4 regions of the Solibacillus sp. FSL W8-0372 genome follow, and region 3 is predicted to be linked to each of the others. Evidence: riboswitches for the same ligand, from Rfam matches in the RefSeq annotation. Region 3 holds a riboswitch; each other region holds the start of a gene.
The links. Region 3 has a riboswitch for thiamine pyrophosphate ahead of tenA (thiaminase II). Riboswitches for the same ligand answer to the same signal wherever they lie in the genome.
Positions count from the first base shown of each region.

Region 1: it holds a riboswitch for thiamine pyrophosphate, as region 3 does, so the genes downstream of both, thiM (hydroxyethylthiazole kinase) here and tenA (thiaminase II) in region 3, are expected to answer to the same signal.
Region 2: it holds a riboswitch for thiamine pyrophosphate, as region 3 does, so the genes downstream of both, thiD (bifunctional hydroxymethylpyrimidine kinase/phosphomethylpyrimidine kinase) here and tenA (thiaminase II) in region 3, are expected to answer to the same signal.
Region 4: it holds a riboswitch for thiamine pyrophosphate, as region 3 does, so the genes downstream of both, thiT (energy-coupled thiamine transporter ThiT) here and tenA (thiaminase II) in region 3, are expected to answer to the same signal.

Region 1 covers NZ_CP150204.1:3,456,962-3,460,835, reverse strand. Annotated here, with positions in the region: gene MKY13_RS17750 (spore germination protein) at 1-1,303, opposite strand, end outside; TPP riboswitch at 1,499-1,598, shown strand; gene thiM (hydroxyethylthiazole kinase) at 1,739-2,581, shown strand; gene MKY13_RS17740 (thiamine-binding protein) at 2,578-2,877, shown strand; gene MKY13_RS17735 (thiamine phosphate synthase) at 2,879-3,589, shown strand.
Region 2 covers NZ_CP150204.1:2,636,026-2,639,899, forward strand. Annotated here, with positions in the region: gene MKY13_RS13390 (bifunctional 2',3'-cyclic-nucleotide 2'-phosphodiesterase/3'-nucleotidase) at 1-276, opposite strand, end outside; gene thiD (bifunctional hydroxymethylpyrimidine kinase/phosphomethylpyrimidine kinase) at 455-1,267, opposite strand; TPP riboswitch at 1,356-1,454, opposite strand; gene MKY13_RS13400 (glycoside hydrolase family 18 protein) at 1,624-2,913, opposite strand; gene MKY13_RS13405 (cell wall hydrolase) at 3,084-3,524, shown strand; gene MKY13_RS13410 (hypothetical protein) at 3,599-3,802, opposite strand.
Region 3 covers NZ_CP150204.1:1,731,217-1,735,090, forward strand. Annotated here, with positions in the region: gene MKY13_RS08515 (efflux RND transporter permease subunit) at 1-499, shown strand, start outside; gene MKY13_RS08520 (M14 family zinc carboxypeptidase) at 600-1,775, shown strand; TPP riboswitch at 1,843-1,941, shown strand; TPP riboswitch at 1,995-2,093, shown strand; gene tenA (thiaminase II) at 2,166-2,858, shown strand; gene MKY13_RS08530 (thiamine phosphate synthase) at 2,871-3,479, shown strand; gene thiO (glycine oxidase ThiO) at 3,463-3,874, shown strand, end outside.
Region 4 covers NZ_CP150204.1:3,406,271-3,410,144, forward strand. Annotated here, with positions in the region: gene MKY13_RS17510 (polyphosphate kinase) at 1-182, opposite strand, end outside; gene map (type I methionyl aminopeptidase) at 354-1,106, opposite strand; gene thiT (energy-coupled thiamine transporter ThiT) at 1,321-1,881, opposite strand; TPP riboswitch at 1,991-2,099, opposite strand; gene MKY13_RS17525 (DUF4870 domain-containing protein) at 2,218-2,544, shown strand; gene MKY13_RS17530 (hypothetical protein) at 2,614-2,745, shown strand; gene MKY13_RS17535 (SMC family ATPase) at 2,802-3,874, opposite strand, start outside.

The sequences.
Region 1 (3,874 bases), 1.7 Mb from region 3:
TTCCGTATAGTCCTAAAGTTGCAGCAGCAAATATAGTAGCGAGACGAACTATTCGCAAGCCAATCGCAAAGCTGTAATTGGGTATTGTGAATGCACAAATAGCTGTTAGAGAAATAACTATAACCATGATGGGAGTTACAATCCCCGCCATAACGGCAAGTTGACCAATAACTATACCGCCTACAATCCCAATTGTTTGACTGATTTTATAGGGGAGTCTTGTTCCAGCCTCCTGCAATACTTCATAAAAAAAGACGAGGATTAAAGCTTCAATTAAGGACGGAAATGGAATCCCTTCCCTAGCGGCAGTTATCGTAAATAATAGCTGAGCCGGAATTAATTCTGGATGGTATGAAATTAATGCAACATATAGGGCTGGTAAAAATATAGTCATGTAGAAAGAGAATAAGCGCAATAATCGTAATAATGAACTTATTAACCAACGTTGGTTATAGTCTTCTATTGACTTTAATGAATCCCCGAAAGTGATAGGCATTAAGAGAGCAAAGGGTGACCCTTCAACAATAATGGCTATTTTACCTCTCAATATATTGAAAGCCACCCTATCCGGTCTTTCTGTATCTAAAATTTGTGGAAAGGGTGACAGAAGATTATCTTCAATCCACTGTTCAATAAATCCAGAATCCGGTGCGAAATCAATATCAATTGTTTTAACGCGACGCAAAACTTCCTGTAAAAGGTCTTCTCTTACAACTCCATCAATATAACAAATGGCAATTTTCTGGTTGGAATGTGTGCCAACTTCCATCATATCGACTCGAAGATTGGGGTCTTTGATTTCCTGGCGAATGAGCGAGAGGTTAATTTTAAAATTCTCTATAAACCCTACTCTGGACCCTCGAATTACTGATTCAGATTGCGGTTCCTCAAGCGCGCGATATTCCATTCCGCTCGTTCCGATAAGAGCGGCTTCACTTTCACCTTCCAGTAAGAAAACTGTATCGCCGGCTAAAAGCGTCTTAATTACCTGCTTCATTTCCTTTGATCTGTTGATTTCAGCAATGGCAAGTATTTCTTCATAGACATGATCAAACAAATTCGAGTGAATATGTTTTCTGTTTAATTCAAGAATTTTTAATATATTTTTATTTAATAAATCCTCGTTTATAAGCCCTTTTATATAAATTAAAGCAAAAGGATGGTTCAACCGGCCAATTCTGCTTTTTCGGATAATAAGATCTGCAGAATTTCCAAGTATTTTTTTTATTACTGCAATATTTTCATCTAATTGGCCATCGAGATATTGGCGACTATTGTTTTTTTCATTTGAAGATTGGACCATTTTCTTAACTCCTGTTCAAATGATGTAATAAGTTTATTGTTTTATTTTTTCCAAATAATATGCAATTCATACTTTAATTCGATGTATTATTGAACCTTTAAAATGTGGATGTAGCTTAGAATGAACGAGCGATCAAAATGTATGAATTTGACATTCAACATACCTGTTGATAATATGAAGGAACAAACAAAATAGCATATATTGCGGGGGGACTCTTTGGAGTTGAGAAGGTTAAAACCTGACTCTTTGAACCTGTCAGTTAACACTGGTGTAGGGAAGCGATTCATTATATTTATAAGCAATAATTTGAATTGTGCTTTCCCATTTATTTAGGGAGAGCACTTTTTTGTTTAGGCTAAGTGAATTTCTACTTGTAAGACCCGTCTAGTGAATCTATTCGTTCATATGAAGAATGATTATGGAAAGGTGATGGAAATGGCTACTAAGCAGGAGATGCAAAATAGAATTATCCAGGCTGTAGAAACAGTAAAGAAAGGGAATCCGATGGCAGGTTCCATTACAAACACTGTCACGATTAATTTCGTTGCAAATGCACAGCTTGCTGTTGGAGGTTCTGCCGCTATGGTGTATTTACCAGATGAAGCAGAATTTTTGGCTAAGGCAGGGGGAGCAACCTATATAAATGTGGGTACGCTATTACCCATTTATGAAGAGACATTACCTCATGTAGCAAAGATATTGCATGAAACAGGAAAACCATGGGTATTGGACCCTGTCGCTGTAGGCATTGGTTCACTAAGGACAGATCTGCTACAGAAATTTAAGGCATTTAAACCGACCATTATTAGAGGAAATGCATCAGAAATTATAGCATTGGCAGGTTTATGGGCATTAGATGGAGGAGCAGAGGAATCAAGGGTACGAGGTGTGGATGCTACAGATTCTGTACATGAGGCTAAAAGAGCAGCGATTGCTCTTGCAAAGTGGACGGGTGGTGCAGTTGCTGTATCAGGAGAAACGGATTTAATAACAGATGGCTCTATTATAGCTATCTCTTATGGGGGCTCTCATTTTATGGAGAAGATTACCGGAGCTGGTTGCTCGTTAGGCGGAGTTGCCGCTGTGTATGCAACGGTGACCACCCCGTTTATTGCAGCACTCACTGCTAGTGCAGTATACAATGTAGCTGGAAAACGCGCTGAGTTAAAAGGAGATGGTCCAGGAAGTTTCCAAGCGCAGTTTTTGGATGAATTATATAAAGCAACAGCAGAAGAAATTGCAAACAACTCATTTGATTTGGAGGAGGTTAATTTATGAATACATTAATAGCAGTAGCAATTGCGCCTTTTGGTGTAGGGGATGAATTGGGACAGGAAATCGCCGAGGTTGTGAAAGTCATTCGAGATTCGGGGTTACCGAGTCGAACTACATCAATGTTTACAGAAATTGAGGGAGAATGGGATGAAGTGATGAAAGTAGTAAAAGAAGCGACTTTTATACTTGCAGAAAAAGGAATTCGAACAGAAGTGGTGTTAAAAGCTGATATCCGTCCGGGATATACGAATACGATTAATACAAAAATAGATAAAATAAATGATATTTTAGGAGGGTAATATGGGTAATATCAAAAAGCTTGATATTTCAGCCTATTTAGTTATAGGTCCTGAAAATACAAAAGGCCGTCCAGTCGCAACGATTATTAAAGAGGCAGTAAGTGCGGGCTTTACTTGCATCCAAATACGTTCCAAAGTTGCTTCTGCAAGAGAATTGATTCAATTAACACGGCAAGCAGCAGAGGTCATTGAAGAGGCTGGAAAATCCGATGAGGTTGCACTCCTAGTAAATGACCGTCTTGATGTTGTTTTAGCGGCTAAATCACAGGGGATTAAAGTGGATGGCATTCATGTAGGCCAAAAAGATATTCCAGTGAACGTTTGTCGGGAATATTTAGGGGAAGACCTCATTATAGGTTTATCTGCTCGAGCTGATCAATTATTTGACTATATTAAAACAGAGGATGTCTCTCAACTTGATTATTTTGGTGTAGGACCGTTGCATGAAACCCCAACAAAACCTGATTGCGGAATTGGGGAAGACGGAAAGGTGATTACGAGAAGTATTGCCGATATTACGAAAGTTGCTGAGCTTAGTTCAATTCCCGTAGTCGTAGGTGGGGGTGTAAAACTCGCGGATATTCCTACCCTAGCAAAAACTGGTGTAGACGGTTTCTTTGTCGTTTCAGCTGTAACGGAGGCTGAAAATCCAAAGCAAGCAGCAACAAATTTAGTGAACGCCTGGAACAATTATAATTCCAAAACTTTTTAATATTTTTAATAAGTTCGAGGGAAGTCATCGTATTCGCTTCCCTTGAATTATCTAAGACAAGTACATACGAATCTCCTCCCACTTTACAATAAAAAAACTGCTCCAATTTTCAAAGCCACTATTATTATTATTATTATTATTATTATTTTATCCCCCCTTACTATTTGTTAATTCAGGTCCAACTCATTAGTTAATATTTTCATAAACTACAATATGTAGATTTTTGGAGGTAGGAATGTACAACCTCTCTATCGACATAATAAAGGTCATTTATCATAAAATTTG
Region 2 (3,874 bases), 900 kb from region 3:
CAATTTTTCATTTGGTGCAAATTGTGTCGGTGTTTTACCTTTAATTAACTTTAGTTCCACAGCCTTTTCAATATATGGCTTTAGTGAATCGGGTACGTCCTTGAATTTAACGGATTGTCCAGAACCTACTTCAACACCTAATGCATCAATGACTGCCTTCACAAAATCTCCGCGTGTCATTTCTTCCTCGTTGGAAGTAGATGCCGCTGATACTCCAGCCATTCCACTAGTTAAAAGTGTTAATGTAAGGGCCGAAGCAGAAAGTTTTTTCCACATTTTTTTCACTCCTATTATCTAAATTGTTCAACAAGTCCATCATACTAAATTGACAGAATAGTAGAAAAGAGTAAATTGATACATTACTATATCTAGGCAAGTAGTACTTTTTGAGAGTTAAAAAAATGCCACAAGTTATTCACTTCAAGAAACGAGTACAATTTACTCAATAAATTAATTAAATTACTTGCACATCGCAAATTCCTCGGTGCTCCTGGTAGGCAAAATGGTTTGTTGGACCATATCCATGACCAATATTCAGTGGATAACGAATTGCTAATTGGACAAACTTTTTTGCTTCAATGATCGCTGTTTTTAATGGTTTCCCCTTGGCAATTTCTGCGGTAATTGCTGCTGAAAATGTACATCCTGTTCCATGCGTATGAATTGTTTTCAGTCTTTCTGTTTTCATTTTAAAAGGCTTTTCTCCTCGAATAAACACCGTATCAATCGCATGATTATCCGCTAAATGACCACCTTTTATCACTACACATTGCATACCTAAATTTAATAAATATTCCCCTGCAAGCTTAATTTCCTCTTCGGTTTTGATCGTAAGCCCGGTCAATACTTCTGCTTCGGGTATATTCGGTGTACAAACCGTAGCAACCGGAAGTAGTTTTTCCTTTAAAGCTATTGTTGCTTGCTCTTTCAGTAAGCTAGCACCGCCTTTTGCAATCATCACTGGATCTACAATAAGTGGTATTTCTTTAGCTTTCAATACCGAGACAATTGTTTCTACGATTTCTGCATTAAACAGCATACCTGTTTTAACAGCTTTCAGATCAAAATCATCGATTACTGCATTTAATTGATCCTTTACAAAATCAGCAGTAGCCGGATAGATTCCATGCACCCCTTTTGTATTTTGAGCCGTTAAAGCTGTAATCACTGATGTACCGAATACACGAAGCTCTTGAAAGGTTTTTAAATCAGCTTGGATGCCAGCCCCGCCCCCACTATCGGATCCTGCTATAGTACATGCAATCATTTTTACCACTCCTAATAAAAATATTATTAAGTGACACTGCAAAAGAAAGACCCCACGTAAAATACGCGGGGTCTTAGTAAGTACATATGTATAATTGTACTTTGCTCCCTACGTCCGTATTAACGGTCAGGTTCTAAGGGTCAGGTTTTAACCTTCTCAACACAAGTGTGTCCCCCTGCAAATGCATTTAATTACGTCGAGTGTATCAGAATAAAATTTACATAGCAAGTAAATGGAAAAATTTTAGATTCATAATATACTTTCTAATGCGAAGTACGATTGTAAATTGCCACATCACTTATAAAGACTCAGATGAGCTATATACTAATTCATCTGAGTTTTTATTTAATCCTATTTTATTTCTTAACGACATTAAAGTTTGAACCGATAAGTTGCCAGTTTTGGGGGAACGGTAAACCAAGTTTCCAGTAACCGACACCCCGTAAATTTAGTCTTTTTACTAAATTAAATTTTGCCTGGATGGAACGTGCATCTTCAAACCAGACAATATGTGAACGTCCTTGCTCATCATAATAGTTAAAGTAAGGTGCCTGTGCGGTATAGTCATATTGAATGGCTGCATTATAACGTTTGGCTATTTCTATTGCACGTTGTGGACTTAATGCTTCTGCATATTCGCCCCCTTGCACAAAGGGTAACGTCCAATCATACCCATACAAATTTTGCCCAAGTAAAATTTTATTTGCCGGAATTTCCGTTAAAGCATATTGAACTACTTGTTCCACTTGAGGGAGCGGGGAGACAGCCAGAGGTGGGCCTGCAGAATACCCCCACTCATATGTCATTAGCATAACAAAATCTACTATTTCCCCGTGAGCTCTATAATCATGACCTACCGTCCATTCCCCTGGCTGATTCGCACTCGATTTTGGTGCCAGTGCCGTGGAGACTGTATAACCTTCAGCATGCATACGCTCTACCGCGCTTCTCAAGAAATTATTATAGGCTTCCCTTTGGTCACCTGGTATTCTCTCAAAATCAAAATGGATATCCGAAACATTCCCAATTCTTTTTGCTTCTGCAATAATATTGTCAAAAAGTAAGTTTTGTACTGCTTTACTTTGAAAAATATCACGTGCTAGCTCACTACTGAACTGATAATCTTCTAGATTCGTTATCGCCATTGCAATACTCGCATTATTTTCTGCGGCCAAACTAGGTAGTGGTTCAATTACTGGCGCCTTTAATGAACCATCCCGTCCTGCTTCATAGCTGAATAGAGCTAAATACGTTAAATAGGGACTCGTTTCACGCACTTGATTTACTAGTAGTTCACTTACTTCGTTGCCTCTTGGTTCAACATAAGCAAAAATTTCAGCAGATGTTTTCGCAGCGGGAGGAATATATAAACGTGTTCCAATCATTAATACCGCATTTGAAGACAAACCATTGACTTGTGCAAGTGTCATATAATTCACATTAAAGCGTTGTCCTATTGACCATAGGCTATCCCCTGGTTGAACAATATAATATTGACCATTTACTGGAACCACAAGCGCTTGCCCTACAACTAAGCGATTAGGATCGGGAATTTGATTGGCTTCCACAATGTTCTGTATCGTCGTTCCATAAGCTTGCGCAATTCCCCATAGCGATTCTCCTGGCTGTACAACATGAATTTGAATTGTCGGTCCTCCTTTTTCTATATACTAATTTATGAACTTAATGCTCTATTAATGCGAGAGAAAAAGTCATAAATGAATAAGAGCACTTTTTGAAATAATTTTTATACAAAACTAATTAAGATATGCGCAACGTAGCAAACTTTTTCATACTATAAATGTGAGGTGAAAAAATGCCAAGAGTTAAGTACCGCGATGCAGATGTCGATTTGATGGCAAGAATGATGCGAGCTGAGGCTGAAGGTGAAGGCAAGCAAGGGATGTTATATGTTGGGAATGTAATTGTAAATCGAGTTGTTGCGGATTGTTTAGACTTTAGAGACGTCAGAACAGTAGAGCAGGTTATTTTTCAAGTTCAGGGAAATAACTATTCTTTTGAAGCAGTTCAAAAAGGAAATATGTTTTATCAGCGCGCAAGACCTACTGAACAACGTTTGGCAAGGCAAACATTAGATTTTTGGAGAGACCATCCAGCAAAATATGCCCTCTGGTATTTTAATCCTTCAGGGGAATGTCCTCCTACATGGTATGGGCAACCATTTACAGGGCAATTTAAACAACATTGTTTTTACGAGCCTGTAGCCGGAACATGTGAAAGTGTATATATGGGATAGTTTTACCTTTCTCCATATTATTAAAGAGCCTTTAATTAAGGCTCTTTTTTATTTGAAAAGAAAATCAAGATTAACTATTTTTTGTTGGACTGCTGATTTTTGTCATGATTTGTTTTATTGTTTTTATTTTTTAGTTTGGAATCAAATTCTTCTGCAAATTCAGCTACATTGTCTTCTGGATTTCGATCATGACTTGTTTTGTTATGATGCAGTTCTTTATAAGTAGCAAAAGGATTATGTGTTCTTTCATTCAATGTCTTTTTGTTGTTTTTGCTCATTTTCTCCACCTCCTACTGATTTAATGTGCTCAGTATTGGGGGTTTTATGCCTTTTTCCATCTTCGTTTACTT
Region 3 (3,874 bases):
GATTGCAGCGATTGCAATTGTATACTTCATCTTAGTTGTTACATTTGGTGAAGGTTTGGCACCATTTGCGATTTTATTCTCATTACCATTTACTGTAATCGGTTCTTGGATTGGATTATTCGCGACAGGTCAAACGATTTCTGTATCAGTTATGATGGGACTACTGATGTTAATCGGTATCGTTGTCACGAACGCAATCGTACTTGTAGACCGTATTATCCGTATGGAACATGAAGGTATGAATATGCGTGAAGCAATATTGGAAGCCGGGGCAACACGTTTACGACCAATTTTAATGACCGCGATTGCAACAATTGGAGCAATGTTACCAATGGCATTCGGTGGAGCTGGCGGCGGTCTGATTTCTCAGGACTTGGCTGTAACAGTAATTGGTGGTTTATTATCATCAACAGTATTAACTTTAATCATCGTTCCGATTGTATATGAAGTATTATCAAGAATGCTGAAGAAAAATCGTAAAGATGTAAAAGACAATTAATATGGGCGGCCTGTAGGAATAATATTCTTATAGGCCGTTTTTTATTGTACAGTAAAGGGTATAGAAGTTAAGTTTTATACACCTAAGTGGGAGGAATTTTATGAGAAAAATATTGCTTTTTAGTTTAATATTTTTTGCTGCAGCCATTATTCATCCAATGACTACAAATGCTGCTACAGAAAAGGTTGACCTTGGAAAATATCCGGTACAAGTAATCGCAAAAAAGAATATAGAACTGAAGGATAAAAATGGGACTGTTATAAAAAAAGTAGCAAAAGGGGAGAAGCTTTTATTAACCGGGATACATGATAAGCAAGGTATCGTAAAAAATTCGTCTAAAACCGCTTTTCTTACTTTAACCGATGTCCACTATGATCAATTAGTCGACGGTTCGAAAGTTTTAACATTCGATGAAGTAGCCTCAAAGTTAAAGCTAATATCACTAATGTATCCTTCACTTACGAATTTACAGGAAATCGGACAATCTGTTGAGGGGCGTTCTCTCTATTCCATAAAGCTTGGAACTGGTAAAAAGGAAGTTTTATTCGATGCAGCTTTCCATGGTCGGGAACATATGACGACCAATGTGCTGATGGAAATGATTGATACATATTTAAAGGCTTACTTGAATGGCACTAAGATAGAAAAATATGATGTGAAAACGATATTAAGTGAAGTAAGTATTGTATTTGTACCAATGGTTAACCCAGATGGTGTAACACTTTCACAAGGTGGAAAAGTGAAAACACCTATGGCCAAGTTAAGAGCGATGAATGGGAGCTCAAATTTTAATCGTTGGAAAGCAAATATAAATGGTGTCGATTTAAATCGTCAATTCAATGTGAACTGGCAATTAATAAAAATGACAAAGCCTTCGTTTAAAGAATATAAAGGTAAAGCGCCGAATACAGAGCCTGAAGCACTTGCAATGAAAAGACTGATTGATCGCGGCAATCATTTAGCCTATGTATCCTATCATTCTTCCGGTCAAATTATATATTGGAGTCGAGCGAAGAGCCATTTTGAACGCACGAAAAAGCTAGTAAAGGGAGTTTCCTCAATTACAGGCTATAAAATGATGCCCGTAACAACAAAAAACGAACCAATCGCAGCTTCTGAGGACTACTTCACAAAAGTTAAAGACCGACCTGCGATGACGGTTGAAATTGCACCATATGCCGGTGAAGCCTCGGTGCCACTAAAACGCTGGAACAATGTTTGGAAGCAAAATAAAACTGTCGCACTATACGTAGCGAATGAAGCGAGAAAATGGTAGGCAGTAGGAAAAAATTTAAATTACCGTTGCATTTATTCAGAATTATCAGTAGACTAGTAGTAATTAAATGAATTTGCAGGGGGACACGTAAGTGTTGAGAAGGTAAAACCTGACCCTTAGAACCTGATCCGTTAACACGGGCGTAGGGAGCAAAATGTACAAGCTAATAATCGTACGTGGCGCTCTCCATCTTTTTGGAGAGCTTTTCTTTTGCAAATTTTTTAATTGCGGGGGGACACATTTGTGTTGAGAAGGTTAAAACCTGACCCTTAGAACCTGACAGTTAATACTGGCGTAGGGAGCAATAAGTGCGTACGTATGCACTTTTTTAGGCATCTCTACTTTTTGTAGAGGTGCCTTTTTTGCTTACGCCTCTAAGGAGGAAATAGGATGGATTTTTGTGGAGAAGTAAGAAAGCAAACGGAATATTATTGGGAGGCCAGTTTGAAGCATCCATTTGTACAAGGTATTGCTGATGGAACATTGGAGCTGGAAAAGTTTAAATTTTATATGCTGCAGGACGCCTATTATTTAAAGCATTATATGAAACTACTTGCAATGCTGGCGGCAAAAGCTAATGAAGATGAAGATGTAGCTTATTTCCTGGAAACCGCGAACTTTATACGGGAAGCAGAGTTAGAACTACACCGTTCGACTTTCAAAGAGTTGCATGTTACACCTGAAGAAATCAGAAATTTCCAACCAGCACCTGCAGCGTACAATTATGTTAGTCATATGTATCAAGCATTTTATACAGGGTCGATTGCCGACGCATACGCTGCGATACTACCTTGTCCGTGGTTATATCAGGAAATCGGAGGCGCATTACGAAAAGCAACACCGGGTGTTAAGTTGTATCAGCAGTGGATTGATCTATATGCCTCCACTGAGATGGAGGAAACAATTGAAAAACAAAAGGAAATGATGAATCGATTTGCACAGATGCCAGGAAATAATGAACGTGAATTGACAGCCCATTTCAAGCGCAGTTGCTATTATGAGTGGCAGTTTTGGGAAATGTCCTGGACTTGTCAGGATTGGCAACAGGAAGTGTACATGAATGAGCATGCTACGATTTTATAAGGTCATTGTTGTATGAAGTTAATGGCAGTAACAGATGATTGTCAGCCGATTTTAGCATTAGCGCAAAAAATTATTCAGATACAGCAAAGCGTGGATTATATACAAATACGTGAAAAGACAAAAACAATAAAAGAAGTGATAACTCTACTTGAATATTTGGAAGAGGGAGCTGTCCCGAAAGACAAAATTATCGTAAATGGTCATTTGGATATTGCGGTGAGCAACGGTATTCAAATAATTCATTTACCGGAGAGAGGCTTATCGGTACAACAGGTTAAACATCAATATCCACAACTTCGAGTAGGTAGATCGGTTCATGATTGTGCGGGCGCAATAGAGGCAGAGCGGCAAGGGGCTGATTATGTTCTTTATGGACATTGCTTTGAAACAAACAGCAAAAAAGGAAAGGTTCCAAACGGTCTTTCTCCTATTAATGAAATGAAAAAGAACTTAAAAATTCCCGTCTTCGCGATTGGTGGAATTCATGTGGATCGAGTCCAGGCACTCCTAGATGTTAAGGCAGATGGAATTGCGGTTATGTCCGGGATTTTTTCGGCAACGCATCCGTTTGCAGCAGCGAACCAATACAGGGAGGCCATTAAAGATGCAAACAAGCTATGACGTAGTCGTAATTGGCGGAGGAATTATTGGAAGTGCAATTGCTTATTATTTAGCAAAGAATCAAGTCGAGGTGGCCGTGCTTGAGGAAAGTCAAATTGGACTAAAAGCGACAAGTGCAGCGGCGGGTATGCTTGGAGCGCATTCGGAATATGAAGGCGATGGAAAGGACTTCTTCACTTTTGCGAGATACAGTCAGGCGCTCTATACGGAGTTAAAGGATGAACTATACGGGCTAAGTGGCATTGACATTGGCTGCAAAAAGGGAGGGATTTTAAAGCTGGCCTTTTCTGAACATGACAAGAAAGAATTAGGGGCAATACTCACACTGCCCACTGTGAAATGGCTTGAGGCAAATGAAGTAAGAAATCTAGAACCCGATGTTTCCCCGCATATAA
Region 4 (3,874 bases), 1.7 Mb from region 3:
CGCTTTATTGCGCCCCCTTTGCCTGCTGCATCCATACCTTCAAAAACGAAGATGAGACCGATTTTATTGTTGTATAAAAATTGCTGTATATTAAGCATTTTATACTGCAACTCTTTCAATTGCTTTTTGTAGAGCTTCTTATCCAATTTTAATGTAAGATCCAAATCGTTTAGTTTCTTCATTCAACGGCCCCCTCTATTGCGAATCATTATATATATTTTACTTGAAAGTGTTTAGAAATGGTAATTGTTGTTGTGATTTATTTGAATCGTTTGATTATTTTATGTTAATTTAATCTCCCTATAGAACAAAAGTAAAAAACGTGGCCGCACTATATGCTTCCACGTTTTTTATTAGTCTTCTAATGTTGTTAAAATAATTGGTTTGTCTTTTGTTACGATAATCGAATGTTCAATTTGTGCAACTAACGATTTATCCGGAGTAATAAATGTCCAACCATCTCCAGATTCAACAATATGCTCTGCCTTTGCTGAAATGAATGGCTCTACTGCTAAAACCATCCCTTCTTTCATAATCGTTGTATCCCATGCATCATAATAATTTAATACGTGGTTAGGCTCCTCATGCAATGATTTACCTAAACCATGACCTGTTAAGTTCATAATTACCGTTAGGCCATGATCACGCGCTTCACGCTCAACCGCCTTACCAATTTGATTTAATTTTGAACCTGCTTTAACTTTTGTCATTGCACGTTCAAATGCAGATTTTGCTACAGCACAAAGTTTTTCCTTATCTTCATAGCCTTCTCCAACAACAAAGGAAATTCCTGTATCTGCAAAATATCCATCTAAAGAACCTGATACGTCGATATTAACGATATCTCCTTCTTGAATCACTTTATTACCTGGAATACCATGTGCCACTTCATGATTCACCGAAATGCAAGTATAGCCCGGGAAGTCATATTCACCTTTTGGACCTGAAACAGCGCCAGCATCAGCAAACATCCGTCCTGCAATTTCATCCAATTCTTTTGTTGTCACGCCAGGTACTGTCGCAGCTTTCATCGCTTCACGAATTTCAGCACAAATGCGTCCTATTTTTTTAAAAGCCTGGATTTCTTCTTGTGTTGTAACAATCATGTGTAACTTCCTTCCTCTTAAACAATGTCTACCCTTAACTATAACATACTTAAAATCGGTTGTAAGTGTTCATTGTTTTTTTAAATGATGTGTTTAAATACAGGAATTATGTGCAAAAATGATTTATAGATTAATGTACATTGATAAAAAAACAAACTAGATTTGAAGTGTGGAAATCCGCACTGCAAACCTAGTTCTATTATAATAATTTAATTTATTGTACTTTTTGCAATAAACGTGGTGCAGACGTGAATAATAGGACGGCAATAATGGCTGTAATAATTGTTGCTGGCAGCATGTAGGAACCGTTGTAGAGAATTGAATATGTCCACACATTATCGTCGCCTGCAAATTCCTTAAAGAAGACCACTCCGGCAAGTAAGTGGCAAACAAATCGTAAAGCTCCACCTAATAACGTACCTATTATAATATAGAGTGCCATCTTTGTTTTATGAAGTGACTGTGTTGCTTGCAGTAAAGGCTTTCTTATAACTGCCGCTAAACCTACTACAGTAAAAGCGAGACCATAATCCAGAATTGCCTGAAGCCAGTGAACAATATACGCGCCAAACATCATTTGCATTATGCCGATCAGTAGACCTGTTGCAAGACCTGCTGTTACTCCCCAACGAATTGCCATTAAAATAATAGGAACCATTACAAAGCTGATCGAACCACCTTGCGCCCACATTTTAAATGATATTTGATCCAACACCAGTCCGACGGCAGCGAAAATCGCTATTTCCACCATCATTAATAATCTCTTTTTGTCCATAACAATGCTCCTTTCTTTTTCCGATGTAGCAGAAGTGAAGAAGGAATAGAACCATTTATAAAAAATAAAAAACGATACTCAGGACAAAAGCCTGACTATCGTTTAAACAGTCGGATTCTATCCACATCCCTACGCAAGTACTAACTTACAGGTTCAAAGAGTCAGTGCAATCACGTGCACAATCTCAGCCGACTTACTCGGCTCCCCTTGTGGTACATCTAAATAATTATTGTTTGAACAAACTTATTGTATCGAATAATTTTCCAACTTTCAACAAACGATTTTTTTGAAACTAAATTCCAGACAGAAGCGTATACAAACAAAGGAGTGAATGAAATGAATCAATCAAAAGGTTTGAGTGCTTTAAGCTATTTAAGCTTTTATTTTGCACCATCTATCTTGCCATTTATTATATATATAGTTTCAAAAGATGATTTTGTAAGGGCGCACTCCAAAAAGGCTTTTATAACACAGTTTATCCCGATTGCTTTTGGTATTTTGTATATTATTTACTTTTTCGTTTCACTTTTTTTAACGCATGAAACGTTGACTATGCAAGATTTCTTTGTCAGTTCACATTTTATTGCCATTGTAGTTTTAGTTATTATGTTTTCAATAGTAGGGATTTGGAATTTAGTGAAAGCTATTAAAGTTCTACGTTAATGTTTATGAAAGCTTCATAATTGGGTATATTTCTTATACGAAATGATATTCGTTAAGGAGTGAACACTTATGAAAATTAACAAACTTGTTAAAACAGCAATTAAGTATGGTCCAATACTTTATCCAATTATAAAGAAAATGATGGATAAAAAATCTACTCCACAACCCGTAACTACTACACGCCGAGCTACAAAACGCTAACGTAAAAAAGACATTTCACCCTATCATTCGAGTGAAATGTCTTTTTTTGAAAAATTTTATTTAATAATAATTTCCGTTTTACTATAGCCTTCTTTTAACTTTTGTACTTGTAAAATGGCCGGCATAGCTGCTTTAAGTTCGGCAACATGTGAAATTACCCCAATTAGTCGTCCTGTCTGCTGTAGGTCGATTAAAATATCGATAGCTCGGCGCAACGCCTCTTCATCCAATGTACCGAAGCCTTCATCGATGAACATCGTATCAATATGCACACTGCCTTGAACACTTTGGATAACATCCGCCATTCCTAATGCTAACGAAAGTGATGCATTGAACTTCTCACCGCCGGACAATGTTTTTACATCGCGTGTTTGCCCTGTATTACTATCATATACATCAATACTTAACCCGCTTTGAGCATTTCCTTCCTTGCGACCCGTTGACTTTAAAAAGTATTGACCATTTGATAACACTCGAAGTCTCTCATTTGCGGCATGTGTTACTTTTTCTAAATAGCCTATTTGCGCAAATCGCTCAAAAGAAATTTTCGCTTCATTTTGTCCACGAATTAAATCATAAACATGTTCAACTTGCATTAATTTTTCTTTATATTCTTCTATTTGTCGAGCTGATTTTTCAAGCTTCTCTAAAGTTTCCTCACACTGTAATGTGTAAGATTGAACTAACTTCATTTCTGAATATTGTGCTTCTACTTGCTCTGTAAGAAGCGTAATTTGTTGCTCGAAAGCTTTTAAATCCACCAATTCTTTTCCCTCTAGCATTTGTTGTTCTTCTGCAATTTGCACTGTTAAAGTATGAAAACTTTGCTTATAGTTATCTAAAGTTTCCTGAATTTGCTGTTGAACATGCAGTGGCAGTAGTGCTTGCTTATATGCTTCTAAATGGAAGCCTTCTTGTATGAGTACAGACTCAAATGAAGCTTGCGCTATTTTATTTTCCTGTTGTTTGTCAGTTAAATTGTTCATTGCATGATGATAATTAACTTCACAAGAATTTTCTTCTAATTGGATATTTTGCAATGCTTCCAACGCTTTTTGTATTGTACTTTTCAAATGACGATACTTTTGCTGGAGGCTCGTCAATGCTTCTGTAACTTGTTGAACAGTTG